Beijerinckia sp. 28-YEA-48: one gene and its partner. The protein of the gene in region 1 interacts with the protein of each later gene in a pairwise test. Links are inferred from orthologs where the notes say so. Each region holds a gene or a part of one and is shown on either strand. Other genes may lie near its edges. The genes, in order: pheT and secD.

The links.
Region 2: the proteins of pheT (region 1) and secD interact in binary tests that used the Escherichia coli proteins (3 or more experiments, as listed by UniProt). The link is inferred for Beijerinckia sp. 28-YEA-48 from one-to-one orthologs.

The regions. Positions count from the first base shown.
Region 1 is NZ_FNSI01000001.1:4,420,129-4,431,393, reverse strand. The notes cover bases 8,248-11,265. They hold pheT (phenylalanine--tRNA ligase subunit beta), read right to left. Parts: upstream 10,963-11,265; coding sequence 8,533-10,962; downstream 8,248-8,532. Other genes in these bases: pheS (phenylalanine--tRNA ligase subunit alpha), read right to left, coding at 10,973-11,265; BLW50_RS20735 (hypothetical protein), read right to left, coding at 8,248-8,514. In the rest of the region: BLW50_RS20775 (hypothetical protein), read left to right, coding at 1-725; BLW50_RS20770 (methylenetetrahydrofolate reductase), read left to right, coding at 743-1,672; BLW50_RS30760 (hypothetical protein), read left to right, coding at 1,859-2,017; BLW50_RS20760 (acyltransferase family protein), read left to right, coding at 2,017-4,410; BLW50_RS20755 (amino acid ABC transporter ATP-binding protein), read right to left, coding at 4,600-5,337; BLW50_RS20750 (amino acid ABC transporter permease), read right to left, coding at 5,457-6,149; BLW50_RS20745 (amino acid ABC transporter permease), read right to left, coding at 6,149-6,883; BLW50_RS20740 (amino acid ABC transporter substrate-binding protein), read right to left, coding at 6,972-7,874; more of BLW50_RS20735, read right to left, coding at 8,101-8,247.
Region 2 is NZ_FNSI01000001.1:1,930,634-1,947,081, reverse strand. Bases 8,105-10,951 are described here. They hold secD (protein translocase subunit SecD), read left to right. Parts: upstream 8,105-8,638; coding sequence 8,639-10,264; downstream 10,265-10,951. Other genes in these bases: secF (protein translocase subunit SecF), read left to right, coding at 10,282-10,951; BLW50_RS09155 (SecDF P1 head subdomain-containing protein), read left to right, coding at 8,105-8,600. In the rest of the region: BLW50_RS09200 (protein-L-isoaspartate O-methyltransferase family protein), read left to right, coding at 1-460; BLW50_RS31235 (M23 family metallopeptidase), read left to right, coding at 653-1,885; BLW50_RS09190 (DMT family transporter), read left to right, coding at 2,054-2,962; BLW50_RS09185 (SDR family NAD(P)-dependent oxidoreductase), read right to left, coding at 2,964-3,755; BLW50_RS09180 (helix-turn-helix domain-containing GNAT family N-acetyltransferase), read right to left, coding at 3,788-4,696; BLW50_RS09175 (GFA family protein), read right to left, coding at 4,833-5,384; BLW50_RS09170 (TetR/AcrR family transcriptional regulator), read left to right, coding at 5,481-6,119; BLW50_RS09165 (ATP-binding protein), read right to left, coding at 6,116-6,994; preprotein translocase subunit YajC, read left to right, coding at 7,210-7,542; more of BLW50_RS09155, read left to right, coding at 7,629-8,104; more of secF, read left to right, coding at 10,952-11,211; BLW50_RS09140 (Mth938-like domain-containing protein), read left to right, coding at 11,276-11,662; BLW50_RS09135 (phytoene/squalene synthase family protein), read left to right, coding at 11,670-12,539; BLW50_RS09130 (class I SAM-dependent methyltransferase), read right to left, coding at 12,472-13,515; methylenetetrahydrofolate--tRNA-(uracil(54)-C(5))-methyltransferase (FADH(2)-oxidizing) TrmFO, read right to left, coding at 13,826-15,232; BLW50_RS09120 (DUF1127 domain-containing protein), read right to left, coding at 15,388-15,543; and 2 more genes. UniProt on the Escherichia coli protein: Part of the Sec protein translocase complex. Interacts with the SecYEG preprotein conducting channel. SecDF uses the proton motive force (PMF) to complete protein translocation after the ATP-dependent function of SecA.

The DNA of each region.
Region 1 (11,265 bases):
AGCTGACGGGCGACACCGCCCATACGTTCGACAAGCAGATCACCGATCTGGAACCGTTCCTGGCGCAGAACTGGAACGCCCGCACCAGCCCGCGTACCGGCAATTCGGTTTATGATCGGCCGGTGGTCCTGGTGCTCTATCGCGACGACCACAAATTCGCGCTCGATCCGATCATTCCGCGTCTCGGCCAGACGCCGGCCGATTACGATCTCGTCATTGCCTCGCAGCCCTATCGCGCCCGCGCCAGCGTCGAGTTCAAGGCCAAGCGCGTGATCGCGCCGCTGACGCGCGCGCTGCGCCCCGGCGGTCGCCTCATCGGCATCCATTCCTGCGGCAATGATCCAGGCATGGAAATCATCGACAAGGTCTGGCCCAACGATAATCCGTTCACTACCAATAACCGTCACGACCTCTTGAAACAGGTGAAACACGAGTTGGGGCCGGCGGCGCGCGATTACAATTTCAACGCCAATGCCGACGGCAAATCGCTGTTTCAATATCACATGCACACTCTGCCGACCGAGGTGGAAGGCGCGTCGATTGGTACGTCGACATTGTTCGCGGCCTGGAACGCGGCGATCTATGTCGCGCAAGTCGAAGACGATCGCTTAGGTCCCGTTGTCGCCAACGACGCTTATCTTGAAGCGACGCGAGACGTTCTGCGTAAGAACAACGGCCTGTGGTTCTACGATGAATCCTATGTGATCTCGAAGCGGCGCGATTAGCGTAGCGGAGTTCGAACATGAGCACGGCTCCCGTTGCGGCAAAGCCTCCCGATCCGATCGACGCCACCGTCGACCAGATCGCGGCCTTCATGCGCGATTGTTCCTTCGAGGCGACGCGTCCCTCCGCCGGCGACGTCGCAGCGCTAGGCAAGACGCTGGCGCCCGGCACGCAGGTCTATCTGACCATGCTGCCGCATCGTCCGCTCGACGAAATGATGGCCGCCGCCGTGGCCATCCGCCAGGCCGGGCTTGAGCCGGTGCCGCATCTGTCGGCGCGGCACTTCCCGCGTTTCGATGTGCTCGAGCGTCATGTCGGCCGCATGGTCGATGAAGCCGGCGTGCGCACGGCGCTGCTCATTGGCGGTGACGCGGAACACGGTGTCGGCGAAATCCAGACGGCGTTGTCGGTGATCGAGAACGGCTTGTTCCAGCGCCGGGGCTTGAAAGCCATCGGCCTGCCCGGCTTCCCCGATGGCCATCCGGCCATGGGTGAAGACGAGATCGAGGCCAATTTGGTCACCAAGCTCGCCGCCGCCCAGCAGGCCGGCCTTGAGCCGCATATCGTCACGCAATTCTGCTTCGATTCCCGTTCCATCATCGCCTGGCTGCATTGGCTGCGCCAACGTGGCGTGCATGCGCCCGTCCGGGTTGGCCTCGCTGGCCCGACCAGCCTGATGACCTGGCTCAACTATGCCCGCAAATGTGGCGTGAAGGCCTCCGCCGAGGCTTTGGCCTCCCGCAGCGGCCTGGTTCGCCATGCTTTCAAGGCGGTTTCGCCCGATCCGATCATCCGCACTATCGCGGCGGCGGTCGCTGCCAAGCAGATCGACGGCGTCACGCCGCATTTGTTCGCTTTCGGCGGCATTGGGGCCACCGCCAAATGGGTCCAGCCGGCCATATCAGGCGCGATCAGGCTGAATAAGGACGGTGGTTTCGATCCGGCCTGACGCTGGCCCGGTTCGGCTAGCCTTGGCGCGCGACTTTCACGGGGCAGAACCGCGTTCCCATCGACGCGATTCTGCCTCGAATTGCTATTTTGACGCGTCTTTGTGGCGTTTGACGATTCCGTCAAACTGCAAAACGCTATATTGAAAGCCGCGTTCAGGCCGCCTGTCGGCCTGCCGGAGCGGCCGTTGCACCCATTTCAGATCTTTTGGCAGACCTATGGACATAATTTGCGCGGCAGCCTGTTCGCTGCCGTGGTCCTTGTCGCCCTGCTCTATGCGATCATTTTCGTCCTGGTCAGCGGCCAGATCGATGTGCCCTTCCTCTACAGCAATCCCGGCCGCTGATGCACAGGCTCGCGTCGCTTGATCTGTTGCGTGGTGTCGCGGCCCTCGCGGTCGCGATCCCCCATTATGTGATGCTCGGCTCGACCGATTGGCCGGTGGCCAATGTCATCTCCATCCTGGCGGTGGAGATTTTCTTCGTGTTGAGCGGCTTCGTGCTGGCGCCGCAGCTCATTCATTGCGCCACCTCCTCGCATCTGGCCGACACTTGGATCTTCCTGATCCGGCGCTGGATGCGCACCATCCCGCCCTATCTCGTCGCCTTGATCACGCTTACCGTGGTCAGCGGCAATCTCGGCGCCGCCTCGTTTCCGCAATATCTGTTCTACATCCAGAATCTGTTCCGGCCACTGTCCGACGCGCAGGATTATTTCGCCGTCGCCTGGAGCCTGTCGGTCGAGGAATGTTTCTATGTGGTCGCGGCGGTGATCGTCGTCGCCGCCAATGTCGCCCGCTTGCGGGCGCGCGGCTTCATCACCTTGATGGTGCTGCTGGCTGTCGCCAGCGCCGTGGCGCGCTCGGTCTTCGGCGATTTCAGCCATTGGGATGCGGACGTGCGCCGCGTCACTCTGTTCCGGCTGGATGCGATTGCCTTCGGCTTCCTGCTTTATTGCGCCATCGATCCGATCGACAAGGCACTGCGTCGCTTTGGCGGCGTGCTGTCGATCGTCATCGCGCTTGCCGCCGCGGCCCTCGCTGGCGTTATCGGCTGGCAGGCCACGGTCGATACCAACCGCATCGCGCAAGAGCTTTACCCCTTCGCGGCAGCGCTTCTGGGCGCCAGCGTCATCGTCACGCTCTATGTCTATCGCGCGGCCTTCAATCGGTTGGCTTGGATCGCCGAGCCCTGCTTCTTCCTCGGCAAGGTCTCCTACACGATCTACCTGTTCCACACCCTGGCGATCCTGCTGCTGCGCCCGAGCGTTGCGCATCTGCCGCTCACCGTGCAGCTCGTTCTCTACGTCGTTGTTCTCGTCGCCTTCTGCGCCATTTTCTTCTTCGCTTTCGAAGGTCCGATTCTGGCGGCACGCCCGCATTATCTTGGCCGTGGCCGCGCGGCTGTGGCGATGGTCGCCAAGGCCAGGCGCCCGGCCACGCCCTGGCTGGCGCTGCTGTTGACATTGGTTGGCTTCGTCATCGCGGCGATCGCGACGCGCTATTTCTTCTTCGAGGCTTGGCGTGTTTCGTTCTATCTCGCCTTGCTCGTTTTCCTCGGCCTGTTCACCGCCTTGTTGATGCTGAGCGGGCTCTGGCGTTTCGGACTGGCGCGCACCGGCGCGCTGACCCTGTTGCTGTTTGCCGTTCTGCTGCCTATGGCCGACGCCTATTTCGCCCGCACCTCGGTCGGCGCGGTGCTGACGCGCGCTGAGCCCGTCTATTCCTTCCGCGACGCCAAGGGCGATCCCGATGCCTTCCGCATGTGGTGGGCGCAATATGTCGCCGAATGGGGCCGCGGCGTTCTGGCCAAAATCCAGGCGCCCGATCCGAAGGGCGAATTGCCCTTCATTCTTGAGCCCAATGCGCGCGGCCAGTTCTTCGATGCTGACGTGCCGATCAACAATCTCGGCTTCCGTGGCGCCGACATGACGGCCGACAAGGGCAATCGCTATCGCATCTTCGTCGTCGGCGAATCGCCGGTGTTCGGCACCATGTTCCGCCGTGGCGAGACCACCTGGCCGGAAGTGCTGCAGAAGCAGCTCAGTACGCGGCTTGTCTGCGAACGTCCAATCGAAGTCATCAACGCCGGCGTGCCGGCTGCCGGCCTCTCCGACAATCTGCAACGCGTCAAGCGTTTCATCCTGCCGCTGCATCCCGACATGGTGATTTCCTATCACGGCTATAACGGGCTCGCGATCGTCGATCCGCAAATCGCCGCCATGCCGCGACAGCCGGTTTTTCACATGCGCGGATCGCCGCTGCTGGGCGAAGCCAGCTTCCGCATTGCCATGCAGGGCTATCAGGCACGCCTCGAAGACTATAATCGCACGCCGAAGCAGACGCAGTTCCTCGACACCTACGACAAGCTCTATTCGGAGCTGGTGAAAATGGGCGTCGACAACGGTTTCCGCGTCGTGCTCGCCAATCTTTCCGCCGTCGTCAACGAAAGTTCGCCGCACGAAGTGATCGATTTCTACGGCCGCGTCTTCCAGCCGATCGAGCGCATTCTGCCGGCCATCGCCGCGCATAACCGCATGGTGGAAGCCGTGGCCAAGCGCACCGGGACGCCCTTCGTTGATACGCGCCCGCATCTCGATGGTGAGTGGGATAAGGATCTGTTCGTCGATATCGTCCACTTCACCCAGAAGGGCTCGGACATCATCGCCACGACCATGTTCGATAAGCTGGCGAGCGAGCTGGGGCGTGATCCGACGATGAACTGCAAGCCGGTGAATTAGACGCGCGTACTACAATCTTGGTGTCATACCGGACGCCGCAGGCGATCCGGTATCCAGGGGCAAACGGTAGAGCCTCGGCCGGCATCGATACGTGTTCTACAAACCACGATGAGCATGGCGTCGCTCACCCCTGGTTTCCGGATCACGCTGCGCGTGTACGGGATGACACCAAGGTCGCGGCCTAAGCCCTCAATGCGGCAGGATCTTATTGAGGAATTCCCGTGTGCGCGGTTGCCGGGCCTCGATATTGTCGAAGAACTCATCCTTGCTGGTATCTTCGAGAATATGGCCACCGACATCCATGAAAATGACGCGATTGGAGACCTTGCGGGCAAAGCCCATCTCATGGGTCACAACCATCATCGTCATGCCTTCGGCGGCCAGGCCGACCATGACGTCGAGCACTTCCCCCACCATCTCGGGATCGAGCGCTGAAGTGGGTTCATCGAACAGCATGACGATCGGATCCATCGACAGCGCGCGGGCGATGGCGACGCGTTGCTGCTGGCCGCCGGAGAGTTGTCCGGGAAATTTGTTTTTGTGATCCGTGAGGCCGACACGCTCAAGCATTTTGAGGCCGCGTTGCTTGGCCTCGTCCTGGCCCCGCCCCAGAACCTTCATCTGCGCGATGGTCAGATTGTCGGTGACGGTGAGATGCGGAAACAGCTCGAAATGCTGAAACACCATGCCGACCCGGCTACGCAGCTTCGGCAAATCGGTGGCCTTGTCATGGACAGGCGAACCATCAACCCAGATCTCGCCTTTCTGGATCGGTTCAAGCGCGTTGATGGTCTTGATCAGCGTCGATTTGCCTGATCCCGAGGGGCCGCAGACGACCACGACCTCGCCCTTGTTGATGTTGACCGAGCAGTCATCGAGGACCTGCGTCGCGCCATACCATTTGGAAACGTTCTTCATCTCGATCATGACAGTCGACGTCCCTCACATAGCGTTTTGCAGTTTGACTTAGTCAAACGCCACAAAGACGCGTCAAAACAAAGGTACTAAGCAAAATTGCGTTTCTGTCGAAACGCAATTTGCTCTAGTCAGCGCACGATGCGGATCTTCTCGTTCAAGCTCTTGACCAACATGGAAAGCGAAAACGAGATGATAAAATAGACGACGGCGGCGAGCAGATAGGTCTCGACGCGCCGTCCGAACGTGTTGCCCATGATCTCGAAGCCTTTGAGGATGTCGTAGGCGCCGATGGCATAGACCAAGGACGTATCCTGAAAAAGCACGATGGTCTGGGTGAGGAAGACCGGCAGCATGTTGCGGACTGCCTGCGGCAGAACGATGTAACGCATGTTCTGCGCATAGGTCATGCCAAGCGCCTGGCCGGCCATGCTTTGACCGCGTGGTAGGGATTGAATGCCCGCGCGCACGATCTCGCTGAAGAAGGCGGCTTCGAAAATGATGAATGTGATAAGCGCGCAAATCTCGGCGCGATATTTCTGACCGATGCCCGCCGGGAACAAATTATAAAAGGCCGATGGCATCAGCAGGAAGAACCACAGGATGACCATCACCAGCGGGATGCTGCGCATCAGGTTCACATACCAGATCGCCGCATATTCCAACGGCTTGATCCCGGACAGACGCATCAAGGCGATGATCGTGCCCAGGGTTATGCCGCCAATCGTGGCGGCGATCGTCAGGCCGACGCTGAAATAGAGGCCGCTGAGCAAATAGGCGGATATGTTCGCCCAGGTGTAGAAGGAAAAATCCAGCGCCTGCATTAATGAGCTCCCTGGTCTTGCGAGAAGAGACCGGGAACGCGCATCCGCCTTTCGATCATGGACATGATCAAGCTGATCGCCAAAGCGGTGATGACATAGAGAATGGTTGCGGCCAGATAAACTTCAATGCCGCGCGAGGTTTCTTCCTGCGTCTGCATGGCGAAACTGATCAGCTCTGGAATCGACACGGCGAAAGCCACGGAAGAATTCTTGACGATATTCATCGCTTCGCTGGTCAGCGGCGGAATGATGATGCGAAACGTCTGCGGTAAAATCACATAGCGGTAGGTTTGAAACTGGGTAAATCCCATGGCGAGCGCGGCTTGGCTCTGCCCGCGCGGCAGTGCCTGGATGCCGGCGCGCACCTGCTCGGCGATGCGGGAGGAAGTGAAAAAGCCAAGGGCGCAACAGGCCAGAACGAAGCTGGGAACGCCTTTCATGCCCGGAACGATTTCCGAAATGACGAAGAACCAGAGGAAGAGCTGCACGAGCACGGGAATATTGCGGAACAGTTCCACCCAGGCATTGGCGAGCGCCGAGACGACCCGATGCTGCGAGACCGTGCGCAAGGTGCCGACCAGGCAGCCGATTACCAGTGCGATGACCAGGGACACAGCCGCGACCGAGACCGTGTAGCCCCAGGCGGAAAACATCCATTGCCAGTAAGTGACGCCGTCTCCCCGGTCATCCCAGAGGAATTGCCAGCGATCCCAGACATCCTGCCAATACGCCATGAAAACCTGCCAGCTCGAACCGCGCGACGCCTTTGTTCAGCGCCGAAGAGACATCAGGCACGGCGCAAGCCGTGCCTGATAGAAGGGCTCATTCACCAGGCTGTTTGTAGTCTTCGGTGGGTTTGTCGTTGGGATTGGCCCAGGCCTCTTTCGTGGCGTCGGAGGCCGGCATGTTCAAGGTGACATTGTTTGGCGGGATCGGCTGCATGAACCATTTGTCATAGAGCTTGGCGATCGTTCCAGCCTTGATCTGTTCGGCGATGCTCTCGTCGACGGCTTTCTTGAACTCCGGATCGTTCTTGCGGATCATGATCGCGATCGGCTCGACGGCCAGCACCTCGGGCAGAATTTTGTAGTCTTTCGGGTTCTGCGCCCGCGCGATGTTCGCGGCGAGGATCGAGGCATCCATGACGAAGGCGTCGGCGCGTCCGCTCTGCAACAGCAGGAAGCTGTCGGCGTGGTCCTTGCCGAAGACCTCGCTAAACTTGAGATCCTTGCCTCTCTTGTTCTTGCGCAGCGTTTGTACGGATGTGGTTCCCGTCGTGGTGGCCACCGTCTTGCCGTTCAGATCCTCCAGCTTTCCGATGTTTGAGCTGGCTTTGACGGCGATCTTGATTTCCTCGATATAGACGGTCGTGGCAAAATCGACGTCACGAGCACGGGCCGTGTTGTTCGTCGTCGAGCCGCATTCCAAATCGACCGTACCGTTCTGCACCAGTGGCACGCGGTTCTGCGAGGTCACGGGCTGGTAGCGGATGTCCAGTTTTGGGAGACCCAGCTTCTTCTTGATATCGGCGATAATGTTCTGGCAGACGTCGTAGTGATAGCCGGTGTAGACGCCATTGCCCAACGTATAGGCCAACCCTGAGGATTCTCTCACGCCTTGGGTCACGATGCCGCTGGATTTGATCTTATCTAAGGTGCCGTCGGCCTGTGCCGCCGCTCCCATGGCAGCAAAGGCTATGGTCGCTGCGATCAGAACTTTCCTCATCCGAACCTCCATTTCACGGACGTGACTATGGGTGCATACGGGCAATTTGAAAAGCGGCGACATCACAGTTGCGACGCGACACGTCGATGTCCCGGCTTTCCCCCTGTCATCAACGCACGACCGGGCCACATGTTTCCCAGTCTGGGGCATGGCTGATCCCGCGTCACACTGCCGGTGTATTGGGCATGATACGAAAGGCTACAGCCGAGATTGCGCCGCGCTGATCCTACCGCCGCTGCGGCATGACGATCTGGAAGCGCAGACGGCCGCCTTTGAGCTGTGTCACGACGACGGTGCTTCCGTTGCCGCGCAGACCCCGATAACCAAGGTTTCGGCGGCCGCTGGCACGCCTTGCGCGCGTGCCACTTCCTTCGCGGACACTTCGGGCATTTGGGGCAGTCGACGCGCCAGCCCGGGGCGGCGCGTCGACCGCATCGGGATAGGCGGTGCTGCCAGATGGAACATGCTGGCCACGCTTCGGTCCGAAGGAGGCCAGGCATTTGTTGTAGGCGTCGTCGTTCGTCAGCTTGTCACAATCGGTCGGCGAGCGCTGGGCCAAGGCGGCTTGTGGCGTCAAGAGAACGCAGGCCGTCAAACCGCAAGCCAGAACACCTGTAACGATGAAGGCCGCGATCCGCATTCAGCTCAGCCTCGCCAATCAGCCTCGTAACGTGGCTCCAGTTTTCTTCGCCACTTCGGCGACGATCCGGCCGGCAACCTCTTCGATCTCGGCGTCCGTCAAAGTCTTCTCGCGCGGCTGCAAGGTGACGGTGACACCGACCGATTTGCGGCCTTCGGGAATACCAGCGCCTTCATAGATGTCGAAGACGTTGAGCCCCGAGATGAGCACCTTTTCCGCTGCCTGAACAGCGCGCAGGATATCAGCCGATTTGACATTACGATCGACAATGAAGGCGAAATCGCGTTCCAGCGGCATGAAATCCGACAGTTCGAGCTTCGCTTTCACCTTGGTCGGCTTGGCGCGCGGCGCCGGCAGATCATCGAGAATGATCTCGAAGCCCGCCACCGGGCCGGCCACATCGAGCATTTCGAGCACGCGCGGGTGGAATTCGCCGAACCAGCCGATCACGTTCTTCGGTCCAAACTGCATCGTGCCGGAACGGCCGGGGTGCAACCATGCGGGAACATTGGCTTGCCCGCCGGAGACGATGTTGAGGCCGCCGAGCGGCACGCCGAGTGCCGCCAGCATCGCCATGGCATCGGCCTTGGCGTCGAACACGCTGACGCTGGTCGCCTTGGCGCTCCACTGCCGGCCGCTGCCGCCGCGCCGCACTGTGGCGGCGGCCATACGCTGATCCTTTTCGCCATCGCCCTTGAAGATCTGGCCGACTTCGAACAGCGCCACATCACCGAAGCCGCGATCGGCATTGCGCTGCGCCGCCTTCAACAGGCCGGGCAGCAGTGACGGGCGCATATCGGAAAGATCGGAAGCGATCGGATTGGCCAACGCCAATGCCGGCTGTCCGCCGCCAAAAGCTTCCGCCTGTTCCTTGCTGACGAAGGACCAGGTGATCGCTTCGACCAGGCCTTGCGATGCGAGCGCGCGCCGCGCCTGGCGCGTGCGCTTCTGCAGCAGCGTCAGAATCGGCTTGGCAACGGCGGCATCGAGGCGTGGCAGCGGCACGGAGGCGACATTGTCGACCCCGGCGATGCGCACGATTTCTTCGGCGATGTCGGCTTTGCCTTCCACGTCAGGCCGCCATGACGGTACCTTGACGATGATACGGTCGGCATTGGTCGACTGGCTGATAACGCCGAACCCGAGCTTCTCCAGGGTGCGGATCATTTCCGGGGAGTCGAGTTCGAGGCCGGTCAGCCTCTGCACTTCGCTCAACGGGAAGTCGATGGCGGTGTCGCTTTTCGGCTGTTCGCCGGCAACGATCAGTTCCGATGGTGTGCCGCCGCAGAACTGCATCACCAGTTTGGTGGCGAGCTCGGCGCCGGGCACGCAGAAGGCCGGATCGACGCCGCGCTCGAAACGATAGCGCGCATCGGTGACGATGCCGAGCGTGCGGCCGGAACGAGCGATGTTCATCGGATCCCACAGCGCTGATTCGATCAGCACGTCGGTGGTGGCGTCGTCGCAACCCGACTGTTCGCCGCCCATGATGCCGGCGATCGATTCGACGCCCTTGTCATCGGCGATGACGACCGTGTCGCTCCTCAGCTGATAGGTCTTGCCGTCGAGCGCCAGAACCTCTTCGCCATCCTTGGCGCGGCGCACGGTGAGATTGCCGCTCACCTTCTTGGCGTCGAACACATGCAGCGGCCGGCCGCGATCGAAGGTGACGTAATTGGTGATGTCGACCAGCGCATTGATCGGACGCAGGCCGATGCCCTTCAGGCGCTGCTGCATCCACTCGGGCGAGGGGCCGTTCTTGACGCCGCGCACCAGCCGCAAGGCGAACAGCGGCGCCAGATGCTTATCTTCGGCCGCGAAGTCGAGCGTCACATTCACCGGACAAGGGAAGCTGCCATCGGCGGGCTTGATCGCGTGATCCTTCAACGTGCCCAGGCCAGCGGCTGCCAGATCACGGGCGATGCCGTGCACGCCGGTGGCATCAGGCCGGTTCGGCGTCAGATTGATCTCGATCATCGGATCGCCGAGCTTGGCATAGTCGACATAGCGCGTGCCGACCGGCGCATCTTCGGGCAGATCAATGATGCCGTCATGATCGCTCGACAGCTGCAATTCGGCCGCCGAACACAGCATGCCGTTTGATTCGACGCCGCGAATCACGCCCTTGCCGAGCGTGATGTCCTTGCCGGGAATGTAAGTGCCCGGCGGGGAGAACACGCTCTTCATGCCGGTGCGCGCATTGGGCGCGCCGCACACCACCTGCACCGGCGTGCCGGAGCCGGTGTCGACCATGCAGACGCGCAGACGGTCAGCATTGGGGTGCTGCTTGGCTTCGATCACGTAAGCGATCGTGAAGTCTTTCAGCTTTTCGGTGGGGTCGACCACATGTTCGACCTCAAGGCCGATGCGCGTCAGCGTCTCGACGATCTCGTTAAGAGAGGCCGTGGTGTCGAGATGATCCTTGAGCCAGGAGAGGGTGAATTTCATGGGTCTCTCCTTAAGCGCTCAGGCCGCCGGCCAGGCTCGGCAGATCGAGTGGCTTGAAGCCGTAGTGCGACAGCCAACGGACATCGCCTTCGAAGAAAGGTCGCAGGTCAGGCATGCCGTATTTGAGCATGGCGATGCGATCGATGCCCATGCCCCAGGCAAAGCCCTGGTAGACATCGGGATCGAGGCCGCAATTGCGCAGCACGTTCGGATGCACCATGCCGCAGCCGAGAATCTCCAGCCAATCCTCGCCTTCGCCGAAGCGGATTTCGCCGCCCGAGCGCCGGCACTGAATGTCGACTT
Region 2 (16,448 bases), 2.5 Mb from region 1 along the record:
TGTCGCCCGTATGCTCGAGGCGTTGAAGGTGCAGCCTTCGATGCGCGTCTACGAGATCGGCACCGGCTCCGGTTACACCACCGCGATCCTGGCCAATGTCGCCAGCGAGGTCCTGTCCTGTGAGCGCTATCGCACCCTGGCGAGCCAGTCGGCCGAGCGGCTGCGCCAGCTGGGGCTGGAGAATGCCCAGATCGAATGGCGCGATGGTCTGGCCCCGCCCGAGGGGGCAGGGCAGTTTGATCGCATTCTCGTCCATGGGGTGATGAACGAGATTCCCCGGCAGGTGGGCGGGCTCATTCACCAGGCCGGCCTCATCGTCTGTGCACGTTCCGATGCGGAAGGGAACGTCAATCTGGTCAGTTTGCGACGCGCCGCCGACGCACCGGATGGTTACGAAGTGACGATCATCGCACCCTGCCGCTTGGCGTCGCTGGTGCCGGGAAAATCGCTCCGGCTTTAAGGTAGAGCGGCTTTCGACCACTTTGATGCACGCATTATTACATTATAAAACATAGTTATTTCAGTCGGATATTATAATCCGCGCGCAGAATTCTCGAAAATTCTGACAAATAGATTCATCATAAACCCCGTCTTAACCGGCCTGCGTCATTACTGAATTTGCATAAGTGATGCGTGGTGTGCGGGTAAGCAAATGAGTGCAAGGTTCAATTTCTCCTCGATGCGCATGCCAATGCGCTTTGCCTTGATGAGCGCTACCGCGTTGTTGATCGCTGGGTGCTCCGACTCCTCCAGGCTGGCCGATCTCACGGGCGGCGTTGATCGCAGCGCGACGGGCTCGGTGCCACGTCCGCCCGATCCGGTGAACGGCGGTTATCCGGTTGCCCAGGCAGCCTCCGCTCCGGTGCGGTCGGCTTCGATCCAGTCCTCGCCACTGCCGCCGCCGACGATCCCTTCGCGGCCGAACTACACCGCGCCAGCCACCCCGAGCCCGCAACTGTCGGCCGCGCCCGCTGCGCATGTCGCGACGACCGCGACCGCAGGGGTTCGTTCGTCTGGCCCGTGGACCGCTTCCGGTGGCACAGCCATCACGGCCGGGCAGGGCGATACGGCGAGCGCGCTCTCCAATCGCTACGGCGTGCCGCAGGAGGCCTTGCTGAAGGTCAACGGTTTGTCGTCGGCCTCGCAGATCCAGCCGGGCACGCGCGTCGTCATCCCGATCTACAATCTGTCGGCTCAGTCCTCTTCGGCACCGGCCGCTGCTGCAGCCAAGCCCGAGCATAAGCCGGTCATGGCCGCCAAGCCCGAGCACACACCGGCGAAGGTTGCCGAAGCCGCCAAGCCGGCTCCGACAGCAAAGCCGAAGCTGGCTGAAGTGAAAAAGCCGGAGCCGGCCCGCAAGCCCGAGAAGGTGGCCGAAAAGCCGGCTGAAGCGGTGAAAGCCGCCAAGCTGGAGGCCGCGCGCCCGACGAAGGTTGACGCGACGCCGACCGCCAGCGTGCCGCCTGCCCAGGAGGCCAAGCCGACAACGACCGCCAGCGTCAGCAGCGACGACGGCAAGCCGGAATTCCGGTGGCCGGCCCGTGGCCGCGTCATCCAGGGCTTCAAGGCTGGTGGCAACGACGGCATTAACATCGCCGTGCCGGAAGGCACCGCTGTGAAAGCGGCGGAAGGCGGCGTGGTCGCCTATGCCGGCAGCGAGCTGAAGGGCTATGGCAACCTGGTTCTGATCCGCCATCCCAACGGCTTCGTCTCGGCCTATGCGCACAATGGCCAGCTGAGCGTGAAGCGCGGCGAAGCGGTCAAGCGTGGGCAGACCATCGCCACGTCCGGCCAGTCGGGCAACGTCTCGTCGCCGCAACTGCACTTTGAATTGCGTAAGGGCTCCACGCCAGTTGATCCGTCGGGTTATCTGGCGGGCCTGTAAAGCAAAACGTTTGTTCCGGCTGCCGCGAGACACGTGCACCGGGCCAAAAAGGGCGGCGGGGTCCAAGGAAAGGCCTCGCCGCCTTTTTGCATTCGCGACCTGCGGAATCTGATGTTGCCTAATTTCTAGTCGCCGTGCAGCGTCCGGTGACAGAGGTGAATCAGAATCATGTCCGCGTCCCGCTCTCTCGACCGCCTCGGTCTGTTGCTGACCCTTGGTTTTTGTTTGTCCTGGTCGGTGCAACAGGTGGCGGCCAAACTGGCCATGCCGGAAGTGCCGGCGTTGACGCAAGCCTCGGTTCGCTCAGTCGGCGCCTGTATCGTTGTCGCCACCTGGATGTGGCTGCGGCAGCCGGACGTGTTTCGCCGTGACGGCACGCTTGTCAGCGGCCTGGTGGCTGGCGCGTTCTTCGCCCTGGAATTCCTGTTGCTGTTTCTCGGCCTGCAATGGACAACGGCGAGCCACGCCATCCTGTTCATCTATACGGCGCCGCTCTTCGTCTCTCTTGGCATCATCTGGGTCGCACCCGACGAGCGCCTGCGCCCGTCGCAATGGGTCGGTCTGGCTCTGGCTTTCATCGGTGTCGCCTTGGCGCTGAGCGTCTCGTTCAGCGTCTCAAAGGAAATGCTGATCGGCGATGTGCTGTGTCTGCTGGCGGGAATTGGCTGGGCGATCACCACGCTGATCATCAAAGGGACCAAACTGAGATTCGCGCCAGCTTCGAAGATTTTGCTCTATCAGCTTGCAGTGTCGTCATTTTTTCTGGTTCTTGCAGCTTTACTGAAAGGTGAAACGCCGAGCTTTTCCATCTCGGCTCTGGCCTATGCGTCGCTGGCCTATCAGACGATCTGGGTCGCCGCGATCACCTTCATGGGCTGGATGTGGCTGGTCTCGCACTATCGTGCCGCCGAGCTGTCGGCGCTCACCTTCTTGACGCCGGTGCTGGGCGTTGTCGCTGGCTGGGCCATCATGGGCGATCCGCTGCCACCGCAATTCGCGCTGGCGGTGGCTTTGCTGATCGCCGGTCTGCTCCTGGTGAGCTGGCCGCGCAAGGCGGCAAAGCCGGTGGTGAAATAGGCTACCCGGCGAGAAAGCCGCCATCGGTGGCCAGAACATGTCCGACCACGTAGCTGGCCTCGTCGGACATCAGCCAGACGGCGGCGGCGGCAACTTCCTCCGGATGCCCCATCCGCCGCAGCGGCAGGCCAGCCGCAACCGTTCGCATGTCGGCGATGCCTGAACGCAGCATCATGTCGGTGACGACGCGACCTGGCGCGACCGCGTTGATGCGAATGCGTGAGGGCGCATATTCCATCGCGGCCGCACGGGTCAGGGATATGATCGCCGCCTTGGACGCCCCGTAGAGCGCCAGCCCTGGATTGGGGTTCCTCATGCCGCTGACGCTCGTATTGTTGACGATCGTGCCGCCGCCCGAGGCGAGCAGTGCTGGGATCTCATGGCGCATGGCGTGGAAGACCGCGCGCACGTTCGTATCGAAGACCTCAGCGTAGACGTCGTCGGTTTGCTCAACGAGCGGCGCGCGCCGCTCCTGAAAACCCGCGTTGTTGAATACGGCATCGAGCCGGCCGAACCGCGCCATCGTCTGCGCGATCATGTCGGCACTGTCTGATTCCCGCCTTACGTCCGTGGTGACGAAGAGGCTGTCCGCGCCCAATCGTTGGATATCTTCGGCGAGAGCCTGGCCCAGCTCGCGCCGTCGCCCGGTGACGACGATGGCCGCCGCACCTTCCGATGCCATCAACAAGGCCGTGGCGCGGCCGATGCCGCGGGTGGCGCCGGTGACGAGGCAGACGCGGCCTTTCAGCCGCCTGGCCGGCGCGCGGACGGGAGTGGGGCCGGCAAGCTCCATAAGGGAAGGGGCGTTCGGCGAGGCAGCGTTCGTCATGGGCGGGGCCTGACAAAGCGCTGCTCCTGGACAGCCTTACCCCATTGCTCGCCGGTCCATTCTTCCGCGCAGACAAAGCCATGCGCTTCGTAGAGACGCCGGGCGGCAGAAAGACCGCTGAAGGTCCATAAATGCGTTTCGGCGAAAGCCTTTTCATCCACGAAAGCCAAGGCGGCTGCGAGCAGCTTTCTGCCGCCGCCACCGCCGCGCACTGCGTCGTCGACGATGAACCAGCGTAGATGCGCGATGTTGGCATCCGGATCTTCTTTATTTAAGTCTTCGCCATCGATCGCTATCGAGCCGATGATCTGGCCCTCTTTTACGGCGGTCCAGATCGCGTTGCGGGGGCTCTCCGAGCGATTGCAGAAATCAGCTAAACCACTCGCCACAACCGATTCAAAACGCTGCCCAAAACCGACTTCCCGCGCATAGTAGAGCGCGTGCATTTGCGTGATGCGCGCGATGAGGCCCGGCCGATAACCCGCTATGATTTCGATGGGCGCAGCGGCAGTGCCACCGTTCGCTTGCGTATCAAGTGCATCGGTATAAAGGCGCAGTCCTTCCAGAACGGTACGGTCCTGGCCGGGTTTGAGCCGCGCAAGCGCATCGGCGACCTGTGCGCGGGCGAACGCATGAATCGCTGCGACCTGCTTTTTGCCTGATGGAGTCAGGGACAGGATTTTGACGCGGCCATCGTCTTCTCCGGCCGTCTCCTTCACGTCGCGGGACTCGACCAGTTTGCGCAGCATGCGGCTGACGCTCGATTTTTCCAGGCGAAGGCGGGTGCCGAGATCTCGCGCGGTGACACCGCCCTTCTCAATCTCGATCAGCGCATGCACGGCGGAGGGCGACAGATCTGTGCCGGCGAAGTTGCCGCCGCCCATGAAGCCCAGCTCGCGCACCATCGCGCGGGACACGGCGCGGATTTCTTCAACCAAGGATGGATCGGTGTTCACGTTCGGAGGCTCTTGTTCAATATAGTTGTGTTGTACAACAATATGGTTGTGCTGCGCAACTATATCTATAGGCCGTCACCGCGGATCAGGGATCGATCGTGCCGTTCACATAGTTGATCTTCGGCGCCCGGAAGCCCATGGCCGCCCAGGCCGTAAGCAGCTTCCACATGAACCGGCCGGAATGGGTTTTGTAGCTGGGCAGCCCATCGGTGAACGCGACGGCGGGCCGGCGATCCCGCGTCATGGTCCGCATTTCAAGCGCCGGCTGTTCGGCCTTTGGAAAGCGGTCTTTGTAAATCGACAGCCAATGGCCGCCGCTGAATTCCAGGAACATCGGCGTGTTGCAGCAACTGGCGATTACGCGCCGTGTCTTGGACGTCGGGGCCAACCGATGTTCCCGCAAATGGGCTTGGCCGCGCAGACAGCGGATCCGATCCTTGCGGAACAACACGAAAGGGGTGCCCCCATCAGCATCGAGAAGCGGAGGCGCGCTGGGACGAGCTTCCAGACGCTGGCCGGCGGTCTGGCAGCTCGTGCAATAGCAGGTCGCGGTGACGATCGGCTCGCCGCTGGTTTCAAAGGCGACCTGACCGCAGGTGCAAGCCGCTGTGCGAAGCCGTGTTTGATAAGTAGCCATCTCGTCCTCTGAGGTGCTCTTGAATTAGACTGGACCGTCCAGTTTGATAAGTCAATCGGCAGCGTGTAGTCTCAAGGCCCACAGAGTAGGGCGAGCATGAACAAAGTTGCGATTTCACGCATCGAGCGGACGCATCGCGCGATCATCGCAGCAGCGGCTGAGTTGTTTCTCCGGCAAGGCTTCCTCGGCACCAGCATGGACGAGATCGCAGCGGCAGCGAACGTGTCGAAACAGACCGTCTATGCGCATTTCCAGAGCAAGGAGGCGCTGTTTCTCGATATCGTTCGCGGCATGACCGGCCGGGCCGGCGACGAATTACAGGAACAGGTCTCTGATCCGGCCGCCGACGTCCCGATCGAGCAATTCCTTCTCGATTTCGCCACCCGACAGCTTTCGATCGTCGTAACGCCCCGGCTGCTGCAACTGCGACGATTGGTGATCGCGGAGGCGGGGCGTTTTCCCGAGCTTGGCCGGGCACTGCACGAACGCGGACCGATGCGCTCCATCAATCGGCTCGTACAGTCCTTCACCCGTTATCAGGCGAGCGGCGATCTCAAAATCGATGATGCCCCTGCGGCGGCTTCGTTCTTCAACTGGCTGGTCATGGCAGCGATGACCAACGATGCCATGCTGCTGGGCGACGATGCGATACCACAGGCGGACGCGATGGAAGGCCACGCGAAGGAAGCCGTCCGCATTTTTCTGTCCGCCTATGGCGCCCGCAAACCGTCTTAGTTGGTCTTCTTGCCCATGCGGCCAGCGAGATCCTGAATATATTGCCAGGCCGTGCGGCCGGAGCGGGCGCCGCGCGTCGTCGCCCATTCCAGCGCCTCGGCGCGCATGGTTTCGGCCGGATAATCAAGCTCGAAGTATTTGGCATAGCCGAACACCATGTCGAGATAGTCGTCTTGGCTGCACTTGTGAAAGCCGAGCCACAGGCCGAAACGATCCGACAGCGAGACTTTCTCTTCCACCGCTTCATGCGGATTGATCGCGGTCGAGCGCTCGTTCTCCATCATGTCGCGGGGTAAAAGGTGCCGGCGGTTGGAGGTGGCGTAAAACACCACATTGTCCGGCCGTCCTTCGATGCCGCCTTCGAGCACCGCTTTCAGCGATTTGTAAGAGGTGTCGTCGGTGTCGAACGACAGGTCGTCGCAGAAGACGATGAACTGCTGCGGCGACTGGCGCACGATGTTCATCAGCGCCGGCAGGCTCTCGATATCCTCGCGATGGATTTCCACCAGCTTGAGTGCGTGGGTGCCGGCGGGCCGTTCGCGATTGATCTGCGCATGGATGGCTTTCACCAGCGACGATTTGCCCATGCCGCGAGCGCCCCAGAGTAGGGCGTTGTTGGCCGGCAGGCCCTGGGCGAAACGTAGCGTATTCTCGAAAAGCTGATCGCGAACCCGATCGACGCCCTTGAGCAGGGCCATTTCGACCCGATTGACCTTCTTAACCGGCTGCAACACATGGCCGGAGGCATGCCAGACAAAGGCGTCGGCGGCGTCGAGATCGGGCCGATCCTGCGATTTGGGGGCGAGGCGCTCCAGCGCCCCGGCGATCCGCTCCAATAGCGGTAACAGTGTTTCCCGATCAGTAGAATTGCTCATTGGCCCCGTCCGGTGGTGCGCCTGCAAGTCAGCTTCTTTGGCGATGGCGCGGTTTAGCTTGCGAAATGAGGCAGGTCCATGCCGAAACAGGCATTTGAGGGGTTCGGAAAGCGCAGAGCCGGCATTGCTTTACGGGCGATGGCCGCTATATTCCGCGCCGAATGACCGGCCGCTTCGCGCCGGTGCCCGCCTAGCTCGATGGAGCCTTGTTTCCGATGTCTTTTATCACTCCGGCCTATGCCCAGGCTCTCGGCGGCTCCGGCCAGTTCGACATGATCGCCCAGTTGGCGCCCTTCGCCATCATCCTGGTCATCATGTATTTCCTGATCCTGCGCCCGCAGCAGAAGCGCCAGAAGGCCCATCAGGAGATGATCAAGAATGTGCGCCGCGGCGACACGGTCATCACCTCGGCCGGTTTCATCACCAAGGTTACGAAAGTGATCGATGACAGTGAAATCGAAGTCGAATTGGCGCCCGACACCCGCGTCCGCATGGTCCGTTCGATGATTGCCGAAGTGCGCGCCAAGGGCGAGCCGGTTAAGGAATAACCGAGGCGCAGGCCCGTATCTAACCGGAACAGGAAAATATGCTTCGCTTCTCCCGCCGGAAGGTCGCCTCGGTCATTCTACTGACCGTGCTGACGCTTCCTCAAATCGCTCTCGGGCTCGACCCGAAGGCGGGGGCACGGGTGGTATTCGAAGTTGATTCCAACGATGTGCTGCGCGGCCAACTTGAGCAATTGAAAAGCGACATAGGCCGGATTTTGCGTGAGCAGCGTGTGCGCAGTCTCGCCGGACCGCTCACGGTTTCTGGCCGCACGGTTCAGTTTCGCATCAACGATCCAAGTGAGCGGGCCCGTGTCCGGACGAAGCTGAGTCAGCAGCCATTGCCGACCGACGGTGACAAAGCGAAGGCTGAAGCGCTGCCGACGCCTGACGTTCGAGAGGATGCCGACGGTCAGGTCGTTGTGGCAGTGACCGAAGCGAGCACTCAGGAACTTATCCGTCGCGCTGCCGAGCGGAGCATTGAAGTCATCTACCTTCGTGCCGGCACCGGCGAAATGCGGAAGCCGAACATCGAACGTCAGGGCGTTAACCGCATCCTGGTGCAGGTGCCTGGCGTGCCGGACACCAAGCGTCTGATTGATCTGCTCGGCATGCAGGCGAAGCTCGAATTCCGCCTTGTCGCCACTCCCGGTTACAAGCCTGCCGACGTTGACATGCTCAATGAGTATGAGCGAACGCCGGACGGCAAGGGCGAGCGTATCGTCACCACCTATCCAGTCGAGAAGCTTGTGATGGTGCAGGGCGAAGACCTTGTCGATGCGCAGCAGGGCTTCGACTCAGGCAATGGCGAGCCGGTGGTGAACTTTCGTTTCAACACTCGTGGCGGTCAGCGCTTGAGTGAAGTGACGAGTCAGAATGTCGGGAGGCCCTTTGTTATGGTGCTCGACAACAAGGTAATTTCGGCCCCACGCATTCTCACTGCCATCACAAGCGGCTCTGGCCAGATTTCCGGCCGCTTCACCGTGCAGCAGGCCAACGATCTGGCGATCTTGCTGCGTGCTGGAGCTTTGCCGGCTAAACTTACCGTGGTCGAGGAATGACCGGGGCGCAGGCCCGTATCTAACCGGAACAGGAAAATATGCTTCGCTTCTCCCGCTGGAAAGTTGCTTCGGTCATTCTGTTGACCGTGCTGACGTTCCTCATCATCGCGCCGAGCTTCCTCAGCAAGGAGACGCGTGACGAATACGCCAAGCACCTCCCCAAATGGGTGCCGTTCCAGGGCATCGTGCTCGGCCTCGATCTGCAGGGCGGGGCGCATGTCGTATTCGAGGTTGATTCGAACGACATCCTGAAGACGCAGCTTGAAAATCTGCGCGATGACGTGCGCCGCATCCTCCGCGAGGAGCGCGTGCGCAGCCTGGCCGGATCAGTCGCCGTTTCCGGTCGTACGGTTCAATTGCGCGTCAACGACCCGGCCGAACGCGCTCGCGTTCTGACGAAGCTGCGCCAGCAGGCGCAGCCGGCGGGTGTCAACGCGCTGGGCCTGGCTACGCCGCCGGCTTTCGACGTTCGCGATAATTCCGATGGCCAGATCGTTCTGTCGATGACGGAAGCGGGCACGCAGGAGCGCATTCGCCGCGCTGTCGACCAGACGATCGAAGTCATCCGTCGCCGCGTCGACTTCGGTGGCACCACCGAACCGAACATCCAGCGTCAAGGCGCTGACCGTGTGCTCGTGCAGGTGCCGGGCTTGCAGGATACGAGCCGACTGATCGGCTTGCTCGGGGCGCAGGCGAAGCTGGAATTCCGTCTCGTTGCCGACCCTGGCTACAATCCAGGCGACGTCGACATGCTCAATGAATATGAGCGCACGCCTGACGGTAAGAGCGAGCGGGTTGTCGCCACCTATCCGGTCGAAAAGCGCATCATGGTGCAGGGTGAAGACCTCACCGACGCGCAGCCTGGCTTCGACTCGCGCAATGGCGAGCCGGTGGTGAACTTCCGTTTCAACATTCGTGGCGGCCAGCGCTTCGGCGAGGTGACGAGCCAGAATGTCGGCAAGCCGTTCGCCATCGTCCTCGACAATAAGGTGATCTCGGCGCCGCGCATTCTTACCGCCATCACCGGTGGTTCCGGCCAGATCTCCGGCCGCTTCACCGTGCAGCAGGCCAACGACCTGGCGATCCTGCTGCGGGCCGGCGCTCTGCCGGCCAAGCTCACCGTGGTCGAAGAACGCACCGTCGGTCCGGGCCTCGGTCAGGATTCGATCGACGCCGGCAAGCGCGCCGCCTATGTCGCCGCCGCCCTCGTCATTGTTTATATGTTGATGACCTATGGCCTGTTCGGGATCTTCGCCGATCTGGCGCTGACCATCCATATAGGCATGATTTTCGCCGGCCTGATCCTGTTGCAGGCAACGCTCACGCTGCCCGGCATCGCCGGCATCGTGCTCACCATCGGCATGGCGGTGGATGCCAACGTGCTCATCTACGAGCGCATTCGCGAAGAATCGCGATCCGGCCGTTCCATCATTTCGGCTCTTGATGCTGGCTTTAATCGCGCTTTCGCCACGATCATCGACTCCAACTCGACGATGATGGTGGCCGCCGTGATCCTGTACTTCCTGGGGTCGGGACCCGTGCGCGGCTTCGCCGTGTCGCTCGGCCTCGGCATTATTACGTCCGTCGTCACCGCCGTGACGATGACCCGCATGATGATCGCGCTGTGGTACCGCTGGAAACGGCCGACCAGTATTCCGATCTAGTTTTTTAGAAGGCGCACATGTTCCGATTCCGTCTCGCCCCCGACAACATGCATTTTGGCTTCATGCGCCTGCGGCGCCTGAGCTATCCATTCTCCGCGCTGATGTCGATCCTGTCGGTCGTCGCCTTTCTCACGGTCGGCCTTAACTTCGGCATCGACTTCTCCGGTGGCACCATGCTGGAGCTGCGCGCCAAGTCGGGGCAGATGGACCTGTCGCAGTTGCGCCAGCTTGGCGACAAGCTGAACCTCGGCGAAGTCGAGGTTCAGGCCTTCGGTGATGGCCAGGATGCGACCTTGCGTCTGCGCCTGCAGCCCGGCGGCGATCAGGGCCAGCGCGACGCTGTCGACAAGGTCCGTGCCTCGCTTGGCGATGCTTATGAGTTCCGCCGCACGGAAGTGGTAGGCCCGCGCGTGTCCGGTGAACTCGTTCAGTCGGGAACGCTTGGCGTTGTGCTGTCCGTCGTTGCTGTTCTGATCTATCTCTGGTTCCGCTATGAATGGCAGCTCGCGGTCGCGGCCGTGATCGCGACCATGCACGATTTGTTGCTGACGGTCGGCTTCTTCGCCGTCACGCGGCTTGAATTCAACATCACTTCTATCGCCGCGATTCTGACGGTGGTCGGTCTATCTCTCAACGAAACCGTCGTCGTGCTCGACCGTATTCGTGAGATAATGAAGAAATATCGCCGCTCCACCATGGCCGAGATCATCGATATGTCGATCAACGCGGTTCTGTCGCGCACGATCATGACGGCGACGACCACTTTGCTGGCGCTGCTCGCCCTGGTGTTCTTCGGCGGTCACGTCATCCAGTCCTTCTCGCTCGCCATGATGTGGGGCGTGCTGGTGGCAACCTATTCGTCGATCTTCATCTGCTCGCCGATCCTGATCTATCTTGGCGCGCCGGGCCACGCGGCCGACATCAAGCAGCCGGCGACCACACCCTAGGGCAAATTGCGGAACGCGATTTGTCCGGAGCGCGCTTGAGCGCGTTCGGCTGCGGGAGGTCTGCATGAATACGCAGCGATACGAAGGATTCTTCCCGGGTGAGGCCATCATAGATGGCTATGGCGCCGGCGGCTTTCAGTTCGCCGGCATGTCGCATCGCGGCTCCATCATCGCGACGCCTGTAGGCATTCACGCCTGGACGGTGAATGACATCTCAGAGCTTGATATCGCCAGTTTACGGCCTGTGTTTGACGCGCCGAAGGAGACAGTCGAACTGCTGCTGATCGGCACCGGCCGTTCGCTGGTGCCGCTGCCGCCGGCGATCCGCCAAGCGCTGCGCGCTCGCGGCCTGCGCTTCGATCCGATGGCGACGGGCCATGCGGTTTCGACCTACAACATCTTGCTCGGCGAGCGCCGCAAAGTGGCAGCCGCCCTTATCGCTGCGCCATGAGTGCGTCATGAGCGAACTATCGGAGAGCGGGCTAGCGGAAGCCTATACGACCTGCGAACAGGCTCTGCGCGCAGGCGATCGCGACCGCTGGCTGGCGTCGCTCTTCGTGACAGCGCAGCATCGGCCGCATATCCACGCGCTTTATGCCTTCTCCCATGAAGTGGCGCGGGCGCGCGAAGCGGTCTCCGATCCGCGTCTCGGTGAAATCCGCCTGCAATGGTGGCGCGAGGTGATCGAAGGTGTGCGTGACGGGGAAGCGCAAGCCAATCCGCTGTCGCGGGCGCTGCTCGATACGATCACGAAGTTCAATTTGCCGAGAGCTGCGCTGCTCAATCTGATCGAGGCGCGGCGTTTCGATCTCTATGACGACCCGATGCCGAGCCTGAACGATCTGGAAGGCTATTGCGGCGAAACCTGTTCGGCGCTGTTTCGCTTGAACATGATCATCTGTGCCGGGGGCCATGACCCCGGTGGCGGCGAAGTCGCCGGCCATGCCGGTTGCGCCTATGCGATGGCTGGTTTGTTGCGGGCGCTGCCGTGGCACGTTTCTCGTGGCCAGTGCTATCTGCCAGGCGACGTGTTGAGCCGCCATGGCGCGCTGGTTGAAGCGGCGACGGCGGGGCTCGATTCGCCGGCGCTACGGCTGGCGCTGGCGGATTTGCGCGATCGTATTCGCGTTCATCTCGCCGCCGCGCGGGCCGGTTTGGTGCAGGTGCCGGATGAAGTTCGGCCGGTGTTCGCGCCGCTTGCTTTCGTCTCGCCTTGGCTGAAGGCGATGGAGAAGCGCGGCTACGAACCCTTCCGCACGCTTATTGATCCGCCGCAATGGCGGTTGCAATGGGCGCTGGCACGGTGGCCGGGCCGGCTGCCGCGTTGACGGCGCGGGCGCGGGGCGCTTCTCCGGATGTCCGATAATAGGCGATGATATCCTTCGGGTGCAGGGTCACCTGCGATTTCATGCCGAAGAAATAAACGCCGTTCGCCGCATCGAGATTTTCCCGGCGCCGGGTGAAGCGATCGAGGAAGCGCAGCCAGAAGAATGGCAGCGACAGCGCCGTCGCGAACTTATTGCCGAGCCCGAGAGCGCGCAGGAAATAGCGATAGGACCACAGCAGCGATACACCAGCACCGCCGACAGCGCCGGCATCGATCTCGCTGAAGCGGCGAAACAGCCAGCGATGCGCGCTCGGGCTGAAGCGTTGGAAGTCATAGGCGCCAGCATGCACCTGCTGCATGAACGGCGTGTCGGCGTAAACCAAGCCGTCGGCCTTGAGCACGCGATGCAGTTCATCGACGACGAGTTCCGGCTCAAGCACGTGTTCGAGCACGGCCTGAATCCAGATGGCGTCGAAACTGCCATCTTTGAAGGGCAGGTGGTGAGCATCGGCGATCAAAGTCGTCACCGCCGAGGGAAACACGTCGGTTGAAACGATGCGCACATCGGTCTGCTCATAAAGCGCTTGGATGCCCGAACCGACCGTGCCGCCACCAACCACGAGCACCACCGGATCCTTGCGGCCGCGCAGGCGCGCCACCAGGTCGTTGCACTTGGCCTTCGCGGCCTCATTGGTGCCGAACAGACCTTCGCGCAGTTTCATCCGCAGCATGCCGAAGGTCGACGTGGTGTGGCTGCCGATGTCGGGTATGTGGCCGTCAGTGAATTCGGGCTCGTCGAATAGGCTGCGCGAGAAGTCGACCAGAACTGGCTGGCGGGCAGCATTGACGAAGCCGGCACCGCCGGCCCGGCAACGGGTGTCGGCGCAACGCAATTTGGAGCCAGTGGTGATCAGGGCACCATGGCAGCCTGGGCAGCGCAAAAGCGCATAAATGTCTTTGGCCTGGGCAACGGGCATGCAACTTCTCCTCGTGTACCGGGCGCCGCTGCTCGTCCAGTGACATGGTCGGCCCATCCCATGAGGGGAGGGGTAAAGATTGATAACGATCGCCGCTATCGTCGGCTTCGATCACCTGAATTGCTGGCCTCGCAATTGATCAAGGTGATGGTCAGTAAGTTTGAGTAGGTAAATTCGCTATTTGGTAACCATAGGCGTTAGTCTTAATGCGCGCAATCATAACGCTAAAAATGTAGTAAACAATTAACCTTAATGTGAACGCCAGGCGCTCCGCGGCGCTTCACATGACCTTTGTCACAGCCGAAAGACCTCAGACGGTGGCGGGTTCCGCCAGCCAAGCTCCCAAATCGCGCTTGGCCCGTTCGGTCAACAGGCGCTTGCGCGCCTGTGACTTCTCCGGTCCCCGCAATCGCTTGCCATCAGCGCTTTTGACCGCCGCTTCGATCGGCGGAAACAGTCCGAAATTAACGTTCATCGGCTGGAAGGAGGGCGGGCCCGCGTCGATGGTCTCGATATGGCCGCCAGTGATGTGGTTGATCAGGGCGCCGATAGCTGTGGTGGGGGGCGGCAGCTTGGCCATCTGGCCAAGGGCTTCGGCGGCTGCCATGCGACCAGCGATCAAGCCGATGGCCGCGCTTTCCACATAACCTTCGCAGCCGGTGATCTGGCCGGCGAAACGGATGCGGGGATCAGCTTGCAGCCGCAGCAGAGGGTCGAGCACTTTCGGTGAATTGAGGAAAGTATTGCGGTGCAGGCCGCCGAGGCGGGCGAACTCCGCCTGTTCGAGGCCGGGAATCATGCGGAAGATGCGCGTCTGCTCGCCATGCTTCAGCTTCGTCTGGAAGCCGACCATGTTGTAGAGCGTACCCAGCGCATTGTCCTGGCGCAGCTGCACGATGGCATAGGCTTTGACGGTCGGGTTGTGCGGATTGGTCAGGCCGACGGGCTTGAGCGGGCCATGGCGCAAGGTCTCGCGGCCGCGCTCCGCCATCACTTCGATCGGCAGGCAGCCGTCGAAATAGGGCGTGCCTTCCCATTCCTTGAAGCTGGTTTTGTCGCCGGCGATCACCGCATCAAGGAAGGCTTCGTATTCGTCGCGCGACAACGGGCAGTTGATGTAGTCGGCGCCCGTGCCGCCCGGGCCGACCTTGTCGTAGCGGGACTGGAACCAGGCTTTACCCATGTCGATCGAATCGCGGTGCACGATCGGCGCGATGGCATCGAAAAAGGCGAGTTCGGTTTCGCCAGTCAATTTGCCGATGCTGCGCGCCAACGCCTGGGAGGTGAGCGGGCCGGTGCAGATGAGGATCGAAGGCCAGTCCTGGGCCGCAATGTCCTGCACTTCCTCGCGCACCAGCTGAATCAACGGCTGCGCGGCGATCGCTTGCGTCACCGCTTGGGCGAAGCCATCGCGGTCGACAGCAAGCGCGCCACCTGCCGGCACCTGATGGGCGTCGGCGGCGCGCATGACGAGCGAGTCCATCTGGCGCATTTCCCAATGCAGCTGGCCGACGGCGTTCATTTCCGCATCGTCCGAGCGAAAGGAATTGGAGCAGACGAGTTCCGCCAAAGCGTCCGTCGCATGGGCATCCGTCGGGCGGACGGGCCGCATTTCGTGCAGGACGACCGGTACGCCCAGGCGGGCGACCTGCCAGGCAGCTTCAGATCCGGCGAGACCGCCGCCGATAATGTGAATGGGGTGCCGGGGTGCTTGCATGGGGCGGGTTATGCCGCCGAGGGCAGGCTGGGGCAATGGCTGCAGCGATTTGCGCAGTGCAAAAATAATGCGCCCGCCGGGGGAGGGTCCGGCGGGCGCTTAAACGTGGGGGGCTGAGGGAGGGGAAGCCCGTCCACGCTATTCCAAAATTCTAATCAGATGCCCGAGCTTTGACGCGCAACGGCGTGGATTTCGGAGCGGGTAATGCCCAGATCATGCAATTCACGGTCCGAGAGCTGCGAAAGCTCGGCCACCGCGACCCGATACCGACGCCAGGAGTCAACCCAGGCTACAATGCTCTTGATAGTCATCTTATCCTCACTTGACGGACTGGCTTGCAGCCCGTCGTTCATGAGCTCTATGTAGAATGATGCGGTGCACAATGCCATAGCTAAGATTGATTACCTGATATGCGTTTAACGCATGATGTTACAGAATTTAGATTTTGTCATATATAAAAATAGTGACATGACCCCGTCATATTGCTTTTTTCAGGCCTAAAATGGGCCAAACTTAGTAACAAGAGATGCATTATATGCATTGCCGCGACGCAAAATGCCCGTAAAGGGGACAAAACTGGTCAAAATGGCATCGGAAAGCAAAAGAAGCGGGCAAAAGAAGTATCTGTTGCCCGCTCTTGTCGAAATTAAGCCGTCTTTTCAGTAGCAGACCCGAACCGGGCGGCGATAACCGATGACCTCGCCCCAGGAATTGTAGATTGGGCGCTGGCGCAGCTCGCAATCATAGGCCGGAGCGGCATAGGCGGGCTGGGCGGCGGCGATGGCGCCACCAACGATAGCCGCGCCGAGCAGGCCGACGGCGAGACCGCCGCCATAACCGTGATGTTTCCAGCCGGCCGAAGCCGGGGTCGAGGAAACCGCGAAGGTCGCGGCCAGGGCCAGGGCGCCGACGGTGGCGGCGAAGGTTTTCTTGGTGATCATGACGCTCTCCCGATCTGTTCCGGGCCGGCGGACATTCCCGACCGGCGATGAAATGACCTTAAGGACAGTCTGGTCGGAAGAATGTGCGCGCCAGCACGCGTCGCGTTTTCCCCATCGCCCTCTCTTGTTGCTACTTGCCGCGCAACTTCGCATTGTCTTGGTGACTGGTGAGGCAAGGATCGAGGGCGGAGCGGTACGATGGTTGGTCATGTCTATTCCAAGGGGTTGGATCGTAACCCGGCCAATTATGTGCCCCTATCGCCCTTGAGCTTTCT